Regions from separate parts of the Paenibacillus sp. G2S3 genome, predicted to be linked through region 2. Evidence: a T-box and tRNA genes for the amino acid it is inferred to sense, from the RefSeq annotation. Region 2 holds a T-box; the other holds one or more tRNA genes.

Region 1 (5,445 bases), 140 kb from region 2:
ACGGCACCCAGAATAGCACTATCAATCTTTTTAATAGAAGAAGTAACGATCAAGTTTGCTTTTTCGCTATCTGTCTCGTTAAGCAACATTGCCTGATCGGAGTCTACGCCGATAGCATATTTCTTCTTCTCCTTAGCTGCATCAAAGATCCCAAGACCTGTACCCCCAGCAACGTTAAAAATAACATCCACACCGGAGTTATATTGAATCAGCGAAAGCTCCTTGCCTTTAGCCGGGTTAACGAAATCACCAGCATAAGAAAAAGCGACCTTCACTTCAGGATCAACATATTGAGCACCCTGAATGTAACCAACCAAGAAAGCATTAATCCCTGGAATGTCCATACCGCCTACAAAACCGATCACATTCTCAGGATTAGCATTAGGCATATCTGATTGTGTTGCTAGCGCTGCTACAGCACCTGCCAGAAAAGATACTTCATTTGTTGCATAAGACATGTTGTACATATTCTCTGGTGCTTCATCTATATCGGTATCATAGTTAATGAATTTTTGTCTGGATATAATTCAGCCGTTGCATTAAACATCTCTGTAATTTCCGATCCGCCAGAAATAATAACATCCCAGTTCTCAGCGGCGATATCGTTAAACGTAGGCTCCCATTTCGTTTTATCGACACCCATTTCTACAACCTTTGTTTCTGCACCCAGTTCATCCTTAACCTTTTGCAAACCGCTATTTGCAGAGTCAAAGAATGATTTATCTCCAAGTGTTCCTGGAATCAGAAGTACAACTTTGAGTTTATCCCCTGAACCTGTTTCTCCACCTTCGACTGCATTAGATCCTGCATTCGCGGAAGATCCATTACTCGACGTATTATTTCCACAGGCTGTGACCATTACCATTACTACTAGTAACAACAAAGAAAGAACTTTCTTTTTCATTTTCTATTCCCCCTATTTATAGTTGGTTAGTAATTTGAGAGGCTCTCCTTCTTAGTCCGTTGTATATTTCACGATTTAGATGGAAACTCTCATGTTGCAAGTTACATTGTCAACAATTTAATGATTTTAACGAATAGACTCAAAAATAGAGAGAAAATTATCATTTTTATAAATTATCCGACTAATTTCCGAACGAGATGGCCAGTCAGGTTGCTAATTTTCGGATTTGTTGATACGATCATATCAAATATTAATGAAAATAATTATATGATTTCGGTCATATTTTTGTACGATTCGGCTAAAACGTAATTATTGGAGGGTCATCATGGATCGTGTTCTATATATTGTAAATGCAGCACATGAGGTTAATACCTATATTCCACCGCATCAGCATGAATGCTATGAACTGGTCTATTACTTAAATGGATCGGGCACTACTAATGTGGGGTCGCGAAGTTATCATTTTCGTTCTTCTTCATTCGCGCTAATACCACCCAATCATAAACATGACGAGAACCATCGCGAGGATGCTACTATACTATTTGTAGGCTTCCATTCAAATCACCCAAATATGGAGAATTTGCAAGGCGTCTATGAAGATGATAAAGACCATACTGTTCTACAAATCTTGCTTCGGATGAAAGCAGAATTTACACGCAAGCAAGATGGATTCTCCGAACTATTGAATCTGCAAATGAGCGAAATCACTGTTCATCTGATACGGCTTCTTAGCGCCTCTGGTTTTCAGTCTCCAACGGAAGACAGAGTACAATATGTTCTAAACTATATGAATGAGCATTACCGCCATAAGCTATCAGTCGCAACACTCTCTGAGATGTCTGGATACAGCTATGATCGTTTCCGCCATTTATTTAAAGAGCGATTCGGTTCTTCACCTCTGCGCTATCTACTATTGAAACGTCTGGATTATGCAAAATCTCTCTTGCAGCATACCCAAATGCATATCTCTGAAGTATCCGCTGCCGCTGGGTTTGTGAATGACGCCCAATTCTGCAATATGTTTAAACGTGAAGTTGGTCTCACGCCGCGGGCATTCCGATTAAGCAGTCAATAAAACAACACTCCACACAAAAGGCCGTTGATTAGAGACGCCTCTAATTCAACGGCTTAAGAATAAAAGCTCAAAGACAAAAAAGGTTTGTAAAGTTGCTTATACAAGCGACTTTACAAACCTTTTGATATACCGGCGAGAGGACTCGAACCTCCACGGTTTCCCTCTCGATTTTGAGTCGAGCGCGTCTGCCATTCCGCCACGCCGGCACATATGAAATTAATGGAGGCGCCACCCAGATTTGAACTGGGGATAAAGCTTTTGCAGAGCTTTGCCTTACCACTTGGCTATGGCGCCATATGAAAAATTTGGAGCGGACGACGGGAATCGAACCCGCGACCCTCGCCTTGGCAAGGCGATGCTCTACCGCTGAGCCACGTCCGCATAAAATGGCTGGGGATATAGGATTTGAACCTATGCATGACGGAGTCAAAGTCCGTTGCCTTACCGCTTGGCTAATCCCCAATAACATTTTAAAGTAAAATGGGGCGACTGATGGGTCTCGAACCCACGAATGCCGGAACCACAATCCGGTGCGTTAACCCCTTCGCCACAGTCGCCATATTAAACTGAATTTTGTTGCCATTCTTCTTTGTTAAAGTAAATGGGGCGACCGATGGGTCTCGAACCCACGAATGCCGGAACCACAATCCGGTGCGTTAACCCCTTCGCCACGATCGCCATATTAAACTTTAGAAAGAATTTGGCAGGGGCAGCAGGAATTGAACCCACACCAACGGTTTTGGAGACCGTTGTTCTACCTTTAAACTATGCCCCTAAAAACTGGTGGAGGATGATGGATTCGAACCACCGAACACTTACGTGAGCAGATTTACAGTCTGATGCGTTTGGCCACTTCGCTAATCCTCCAAGGATGGTGCCGGCGAGAGGACTTGAACCCCCAACCTACTGATTACAAGTCAGTTGCTCTACCAATTGAGCTACACCGGCATGGCACTCATTCTATTGTGGAAATCATGGTGGCTCGAGACGGATTCGAACCGCCGACACGAGGATTTTCAGTCCTCTGCTCTACCGACTGAGCTATCGAGCCAAGGTAAAAATGGCGGAACCGACGAGATTCGAACTCGCGATCTCCTGCGTGACAGGCAGGCATGTTAGGCCAACTACACCACGGTTCCAAAAGATACAATTGCTTAATGAAAATTGGTTGCGGGGGCAGGATTTGAACCTGCGGCCTTCGGGTTATGAGCCCGACGAGCTACCGGGCTGCTCCACCCCGCGTCGTTCTTAAATATTTATGGTGGAGGCTGAGGGATCGAACCCCCGACCCTCTGCTTGTAAGGCAGATGCTCTCCCAGCTGAGCTAAGCCTCCATAAACAACAATTGTTATTGTACCAAACTACACTATGTAAAATCAAGTGAAAATTTGGTGACCCGTATGGGATTCGAACCCATGTTACCTCCGTGAAAGGGAGGTGTCTTAACCCCTTGACCAACGGGCCATACTAAGTAAAATTTGTGGCGGAGAGAGGGGATTCGAACCCTCGAGACGCTTGTGGCGCCTACACGATTTCCAATCGTGCTCCTTCGGCCAAACTCGGACACCTCTCCATATGGCTCCCCGAACAGGACTCGAACCTGTGACAACTCGATTAACAGTCGAGTGCTCTACCAACTGAGCTATCAGGGAATATTCATACCAGGCTTGATCGCCTGAAAACTGAATCCGAGTTGAATTTGCGTTTTAAGTATAGGATAAGCCCTCGACCGATTAGTATTGGTCAGCTCCATGCATTACTGCACTTCCACCTCCAACCTATCTACCTCGTCGTCTTCAAGGGGTCTTACTAATTGGGAAATCTCATCTTGAGGGGGCTTCACGCTTAGATGCTTTCAGCGCTTATCCCGTCCGTACGTAGCTACCCAGCCATGCTTCTGGCGAAACAACTGGTGCACCAGCGGTACGTCCATCCCGGTCCTCTCGTACTAAGGACAGCTCCTCTCAAATTTCCTGCGCCCACGACAGATAGGGACCGAACTGTCTCACGACGTTCTGAACCCAGCTCGCGTACCGCTTTAATGGGCGAACAGCCCAACCCTTGGGACCTACTTCAGCCCCAGGATGCGATGAGCCGACATCGAGGTGCCAAACCTCCCCGTCGATGTGGACTCTTGGGGAGATAAGCCTGTTATCCCCAGGGTAGCTTTTATCCGTTGAGCGATGGCCCTTCCATGCGGTACCACCGGATCACTAAGTCCGACTTTCGTCCCTGCTCGACTTGTAGGTCTCGCAGTCAAGCTCCCTTATGCCTTTGCACTCTTCGAATGATTTCCAACCATTCTGAGGGAACCTTGGAACGCCTCCGTTACTCTTTAGGAGGCGACCGCCCCAGTCAAACTGCCCGCCTGACACGGTCCCCGTACCCGATAAGGGTACTAGGTTAGAACCTAGATACGATCAGGGTGGTATCCCAACGGCGCCTCCACCGAAGCTTGCGCTCCGATTTCTACGGCTCCCACCTATCCTGTACAGATCGTACCCAAATTCAATATCAAGCTGCAGTAAAGCTCCATGGGGTCTTTCCGTCTTGTCGCGGGTAACCTGCATCTTCACAGGTATTAAAATTTCACCGGATCTCTCGTTGAGACAGCGCCCAAGTCGTTACGCCATTCGTGCGGGTCAGAATTTACCTGACAAGGAATTTCGCTACCTTAGGACCGTTATAGTTACGGCCGCCGTTTACTGGGGCTTCGGTTCATAGCTTCGGGTTACCCCTAACCACTCCCCTTAACCTTCCAGCACCGGGCAGGCGTCAGCCCGTATACTTCGCCTTGCGGCTTCGCACAGACCTGTGTTTTTGCTAAACAGTCGCTTGGGCCTTTTCACTGCGGCCCCCTCGTGCTATTCACACTACCGGGGCACCCCTTCTCCCGAAGTTACGGGGTCATTTTGCCGAGTTCCTTAACGAGAGTTCTTCCGCGCGCCTTAGAATTCTCTTCTCGCCTACCTGTGTCGGTTTGCGGTACGGGCACCTTCTCCTGGCTAGAGGCTTTTCTTGGCAGTGTGAGATCATGACCTTCGCTACTACAATTTTCGCTCCCCATCACAGCCCAGCCTTAATGATGTGCGGATTTGCCTACACATCAGCCTCACTGCTTAGACGGACATATCCATCAGTCCGCGTCACTACCCTCCTGCGTCACCCCATCGCTCATAGCGGATTACGGTGGTACAGTAATTTCAAACTGTTGTCCTTCGACTACGCCTTTCGGCCTCGCCTTAGGTCCCGACTTACCCTGAGCGGACGAGCCTTCCTCAGGAAACCTTGGGCTTTCGGCGGATCAGATTCTCACTGATCTTTTCGTTACTCATACCGGCATTCTCACTTGTATGCTGTCCAGCGCTCCTTACGGTACACCTTCAACCCACATACAACGCTCCCCTACCCCAGATACATACGTATCTAGCCATAGCTTCGGTGGTGTGTTTAGCCCCGTTACATT
Region 2 (5,445 bases):
TTTAGAGGATTTGGTACTTAAGCATCTGGGTGTGGATCTGACGAAGCCGGACTTCTGGCAAGGTGCTACAGATCTGATCGTAGCTGACATTAATGAGTTCTTGGAGATGACGGAGCACTTAATTTAAAAAAGTCTAAAGTAAGACAAATTTCACGGTAAAAAAAGCAACTAATTTTCAGTATGAATACGCAAAAGCCCCTGATATAGGGGCTTTTTTTAATGGTATAATGTCGAAAAAACACGATTTTTAAAAATAAATATACGATTAATCTATGGATTTTGCGCATCTATAGGGATAATAACCCAATTTTTCCGAATAATGTTGTTTACCCTTTATCAGTAACCTATAATGAGTCTTAAGCCTTATATAAGGCGTGCTAGAAAAACCACTTAGCTAAGCTCTCAAAATGAAGCAAGCGCTTACGAAGTCAGCTTTGTACGAAGTGAACTCGAATGAAGCAAGCTCACAAAACTAAGTGAATGCTTACGAAGCAAGTTTTGTACGAAGTGAACTCGAACGAAGCTAAGCTCACAAAACTTTTAGGAGGAAAAGTATGCTTAAGACAGAACAACTATCATTAGCGAGACAGATGGATATGGTGTTTAAGGAGCTGCAGGAAGAATTATCGGGATTAACTTCTGGAACGGTATTTGTGCAAATACGAAATAACATGATCGGAAAATTCGGCATACGACATAATCCGCTTTCTGGACGGAGTGGGGGATTCACTGATGTGAAAGAAGGGATGACAGAGGGGCAGCAGTCTTCTTTTCGACTAATGGCGTTGGAAAGTCTGAAATACAAGCGGCGTTGGACGCATGGTGAAATTTCTTATGAGTTCGCCATCAGACAGGGAATGGTGATTGTAGATGCTACGTTGGAGTCCAATTACAATATGGCGAATCTAATGATTCGATCGCCTCGTAATGCCTATGTGGAAAGTTCCGAACAATTTTTTGGTTAAGCGTTATTTACATAAAATTTGAAATGTTTTTTTAAATCAAAAACCCTCCCACAGCTTCAGAAAGAAGTGTGAGAGGGCTCAAAAGCTACTCGGCTTTAGGCTTGATATCGCCCTAGCCGGATAAAACACTTAAGATAACGTTGTTACTGACGACCGGACAGTTGTTGTTCTGCCAGTTGTACTAGACGTTTAGTGATGTAACCGCCCAGAGAACCAGTTTCGCGAGAAGTGTAGTTCCCGTAATAACCGTCAGCTGGGATCGTTACTCCAAGCTCCTGTGCTGCTTCATATTTCAACTGTTGCAATGCCGCAGTTGCTTGAGGAACGACCAGGTTATTGGAACGACTGCTACGACCTTGACCTGCTTGACCCATGTGTGTCACCTCCTTCGCCCGTTGTGAAGATAGTATGAGCGCTAAGAGGTTAATTCATGCATCCGTTCGAAAGGTTTTAAGGATGGTAATTTTTAGTGAATTAAAAGTGAGGATATAAACTTCTTAATTGCTAGGAATCAAACAAAAAAAATCGGTCTTCCCTTACGTAATCGTAAAGGAAGACCGATATAATGTATATCTGCTTTAAATCTCAGGATAGATCATTTCCAGCACGGTGGATAGATTCTGACTTTGACCGGGTTCTATCGTTAAAAGACCGGTGAAGGAAGCATCGTCGGATACATTTGGTGCATTCGCGAGCCATGTATAGGGCTCAATGCACAGAAATTGATCTGCTGGTCCTTTGGTATATAGCACCCAGTGACGGAATAGATTCTCGTCAGCAGTATAACGAAGGCCATAACCATCATCTCGTAATAATAAGGCTTCTACGGGCTGTTCTTCTCCAATACGTAGAGCGGTATCAAAATTAGTTCCCTGCATGTTCATTCCGGTGTTCAAGGCTTCCAGATCACCAAGTGGAATTAGATCGCCGCTAGGGAGCAATTCATCGTTCAGTTCATAAATACTATTTACTGGGAGTTTAAGATTCCAGCGCTCAGGTTCTCCATCAATCATAAACCATGTGTGATAACCGATTCCAAAAGGAATTCGATGATCTCCGAGATTTGTAACCTTTAAAGTTTGGGTAAGTCGGGCTTCCTGAAGCCTAAATGTCATTTCGAATTTAAGTGGGATAGGGAATTGCTCCATCCAGTGAGGATCATCTTCCGTTCGGAATTCAGTAGTGACCGCGCAACCATCCTCATCTTCTTCAATATCGCTGACACACCAAGCCTGAGTTCGGTGTAGACCATGAATATGATTGTCATTAGCGGTATTCTGGTCAAATTGATAACTTGTACCCTCGAACTGAAATTGGCCCTTGCGAATTCTTCCGGGTGGAATTAATAGCGGCATGCCAAAATGGTAAGGTTTTTGCATAAAGAAAGCTTGATCGCTTTCATCAGGCCGCCGTAGAATTTCCCGTTGTTTCTTTACATCAAACAATGAAATCACGTTATTTCCTAGTCGCGGCAAAAGCGTGACTTCCAGTTCACGGCTGTGCAAAATATAAGTATCATAACCGCCCCACTGCCCTTTGGTCACCTGTTTCATGAGATATGCTCCTTTATCGTAACTGTAATCGAATAGAACATGGATAACCTTATCATAACAGATTTATACGGTAGTGGTTAAGTGATTTGACAACTTCTCTTTATGGTTCTATGATGAAGGCATTAATTCATGATGATAATGTGATGACGGGGACAAGTAGGCAGGTATTGCACCTTCAGAAAGCCGGTGGTTGATGCGAACCGGTAGGACAAACCTGATGAATGGACCCCTGAGCGCCGAGCTTGAACGGGAGCTAAATGCCCTAGTAGACCGGCCGGATCTTCCCCGTTAACGGAAGACTAAGGCTGTTTTCTTCTTGTCTAAACAAGATTAAGCAGCGAATAAGGGTGGCACCACGGTCTCACGTCCCTTGCGGATGGGGCTTTTTTTGCGTTCTCGGAAACTTAGAAATGACATCAAACGGAGGTCTATATTATGAAAAAAGTATTGTCAGGCATTCAGCCGAGCGGTTCACTTACACTGGGGAACTATATTGGAGCACTGAAAAATTTTGTGAAGCTGCAAGATGATCATCAATGTTTCTTTATGGTTGTCGATATGCATGCGATCACTGTAGCACAAGATCCGGCGGCACTGCGTGAGCAGTCAGAGTCCGTAGCAGCCCTCTTTATTGCAGCGGGAATTGATCCTGCACGTTCTAATGTCTATATGCAGTCGCATGTGCCACAACACGCTGAACTAGGCTGGATCATGACGACACTTACAGCAATGGGTGAGCTGGAGCGTATGACCCAGTTTAAAGATAAATCATCAGGTAAAGATTCTGTTGGCGCTGGTTTATTCGTCTATCCTTCCTTGATGGCAGCAGATATTCTTGTTTATAACGCAGATCTTGTGCCGGTCGGAGAAGATCAGAAGCAACATTTGGAGCTGACTCGTGATTTAGCTGGCCGCTTCAATAATCGTTTTGGTGAATTCTTTACCATTCCGGAGCCGTACATTCCAGAGGTGGGTGCACGTATTATGTCTCTGGATGATGGTACCAAAAAAATGAGCAAGAGCAACCCTAACGCTGGCAGCTACATTGCTCTGTTGGATTCACCGGACGTGATCCGTAAAAAAATCAGCCGTGCAACGACTGATTCAGGACGTGAAGTGATTTTTGATCCAGCTAATAAGCCAGAGATCAGTAATTTGATGAGTATTTATTCCGAATGTTCTGGAATGACACTCCAGCAAATTGCCGATCGTTATGAAGGGCAAATGTATGGCGGCTTTAAGAAGGATCTTGCTGAAGTGGTTGTATCTACGCTTGAGCCTTTACAACAAAAATATAATGAAATTCGTAGCTCGGGTGCGATTACAGATATTCTCGCTGAAGGTGCTGGTCGTGCACGTATTGTTGCAACTGAGACGTTGAATGGAGTTAAAGAACGGATGGGATTTCTGCCAGCTCGTTAATTTAATCAGCGCTCAGGCTTTCCTGTTTGCGTCTGATCTTGGCCTTGAGGATAAATCCCCAGCCAATATTCATGACACAGAGAAACCCGAGCAGAAGTGCCAACCAAAAGCTATAACTGATCGCGATTGAAGCGGCAGTAAGAATAAGAATAGAAGAACAAGCGAACCAAAGTGAAAGTCCTTTACCCATTAGGAGAGCCTTCCTTTCTATGTCTGCTAAAATGAATCCCGGAGTATGATAATAATACTCCGGGATTTTTTGTGATTATAGAATAGATCTCTGCGTAAGTCTACAGTTTCATCTTAAAGAACCAGGGTCAATGGAAAATCGCTTGTCGAGCTTCTCGCTGCTAAGCCAACCTACATAGGTATTTAAAGGGCGATATTGATTGTCCATCACTAACACAGCCACAAATGGGTATTGTTTGCGATGTAAATAACGCACGTCCCCCCAGCGCACCATATATCCTGAAGGAAGTTCCTCCACTTCGGCTACTGCATAAGAGGTGAAGTATAGAAAGGACTGAATATCAGGGTGCGACTTGGATATCTCCACAGCGGGATGAGTCGAGCATACAGCATGTTTGAACCATTCCAGTCTGTTATTGACTAGCTGCCCTACATCATAGCTGCCATCTTTTTTCACCTTTACTATGTTCCAGCGCTTTAGTGAAATTGTAGGGATTACAATATAACGTTCGCCAGCACTATGATGTAAATCCTTAAGCTTGATATTACGCGTAAGGCGTGCGTGAACGATGGTTCTCCAAATATAATAAAGAATAGTACAGGCATACAGCGTAATAAATAAAGGCTGCGGTGGAACGATCCCGGTGATCCAGAGAAGGATGGCTGCGATATGGCTACCAAATATAAATGGATCAAAAATGTGGATGATGTTCCATGCAATCCATTTCTCCGTGAATGGACGTGCAGCCTGAGTGCCATAGGTATTAAATAGATCAGAAAATACGTGAACACCTACACCAATGAAGCTCCAGAGCGCAATATGGCTTAGAGCTTGTAAATCAGTAAAACCAAATAAGGGCCCTAACACGAAGGAAATCAGGGCGGGCCACAGAATTAAAAAGGGTAGGGAATGCGTGATTCCTCGGTGATTTCGAATATACAATGCATTGTCCTTCAGTCGTAGCGCAGTATCGGCATCAGGAGCCTGAGAGGCGATTACTGTTGCCAGCATAACAGCTCCGGCCAGTTTCGGATCAGAAGCAACGATGGGATCAACGAAGGAAAGCCCAGCTAAGCCTAGGCCCATAACTAAATGTGTAGCAGTATCCATTGGTCAGTTCTCCTTTGTTGTTCGGAAGTTCTCTATTTAATAATTACCCAAATTTAGCTCTGGTTATTAAGGGGAGTGTAATAAATACAAAATAAATATTGTCACGTAATTGTCGAATTCATGAACTTACTGTTCCATGACTGTCAAAGTCTTCACGGGTTTGTTATGATAAAGTTAACAGCGAAGTTAAAACAACTTCGGTTAG

The links. A T-box is a leader RNA that pairs with one kind of tRNA and senses whether it is charged. The one in region 2 lies ahead of trpS (tryptophan--tRNA ligase), so its partner is inferred to be a tRNA-Trp.
Region 1: it has a tRNA-Trp gene. The T-box ahead of trpS (tryptophan--tRNA ligase) is inferred to sense a tRNA for this amino acid. The anticodon was not compared.

The regions. Positions count from the first base shown of each region.
Region 1 is NZ_CP126095.1:5,795,130-5,800,574, forward strand. Features, by position in the region: partial or broken gene QNH28_RS29790 (BMP family ABC transporter substrate-binding protein) at 1-904, opposite strand, end outside; gene QNH28_RS25475 (AraC family transcriptional regulator) at 1,230-1,979, shown strand; tRNA gene QNH28_RS25480 (tRNA-Leu) at 2,107-2,185, opposite strand; tRNA gene QNH28_RS25485 (tRNA-Cys) at 2,200-2,273, opposite strand; tRNA gene QNH28_RS25490 (tRNA-Gly) at 2,286-2,360, opposite strand; tRNA gene QNH28_RS25495 (tRNA-Gln) at 2,367-2,441, opposite strand; tRNA gene QNH28_RS25500 (tRNA-His) at 2,461-2,536, opposite strand; tRNA gene QNH28_RS25505 (tRNA-His) at 2,582-2,657, opposite strand; tRNA gene QNH28_RS25510 (tRNA-Trp) at 2,681-2,754, opposite strand; tRNA gene QNH28_RS25515 (tRNA-Tyr) at 2,761-2,846, opposite strand; tRNA gene QNH28_RS25520 (tRNA-Thr) at 2,852-2,927, opposite strand; tRNA gene QNH28_RS25525 (tRNA-Phe) at 2,955-3,030, opposite strand; tRNA gene QNH28_RS25530 (tRNA-Asp) at 3,041-3,118, opposite strand; tRNA gene QNH28_RS25535 (tRNA-Met) at 3,145-3,221, opposite strand; tRNA gene QNH28_RS25540 (tRNA-Val) at 3,239-3,313, opposite strand; tRNA gene QNH28_RS25545 (tRNA-Glu) at 3,369-3,443, opposite strand; tRNA gene QNH28_RS25550 (tRNA-Ser) at 3,461-3,552, opposite strand; tRNA gene QNH28_RS25555 (tRNA-Asn) at 3,556-3,631, opposite strand; rRNA gene QNH28_RS25560 (23S ribosomal RNA) at 3,693-5,445, opposite strand, start outside.
Region 2 is NZ_CP126095.1:5,655,056-5,660,500, reverse strand. Features, by position in the region: gene QNH28_RS24915 (M3 family oligoendopeptidase) at 1-127, shown strand, start outside; gene QNH28_RS24910 (O-methyltransferase) at 555-965, shown strand; gene QNH28_RS24905 (alpha/beta-type small acid-soluble spore protein) at 1,109-1,339, opposite strand; gene QNH28_RS24900 (aldose 1-epimerase) at 1,544-2,518, opposite strand; T-box leader at 2,653-2,892, shown strand; gene trpS (tryptophan--tRNA ligase) at 2,954-3,940, shown strand; gene QNH28_RS24890 (hypothetical protein) at 3,942-4,130, opposite strand; gene QNH28_RS24885 (metal-dependent hydrolase) at 4,239-5,240, opposite strand.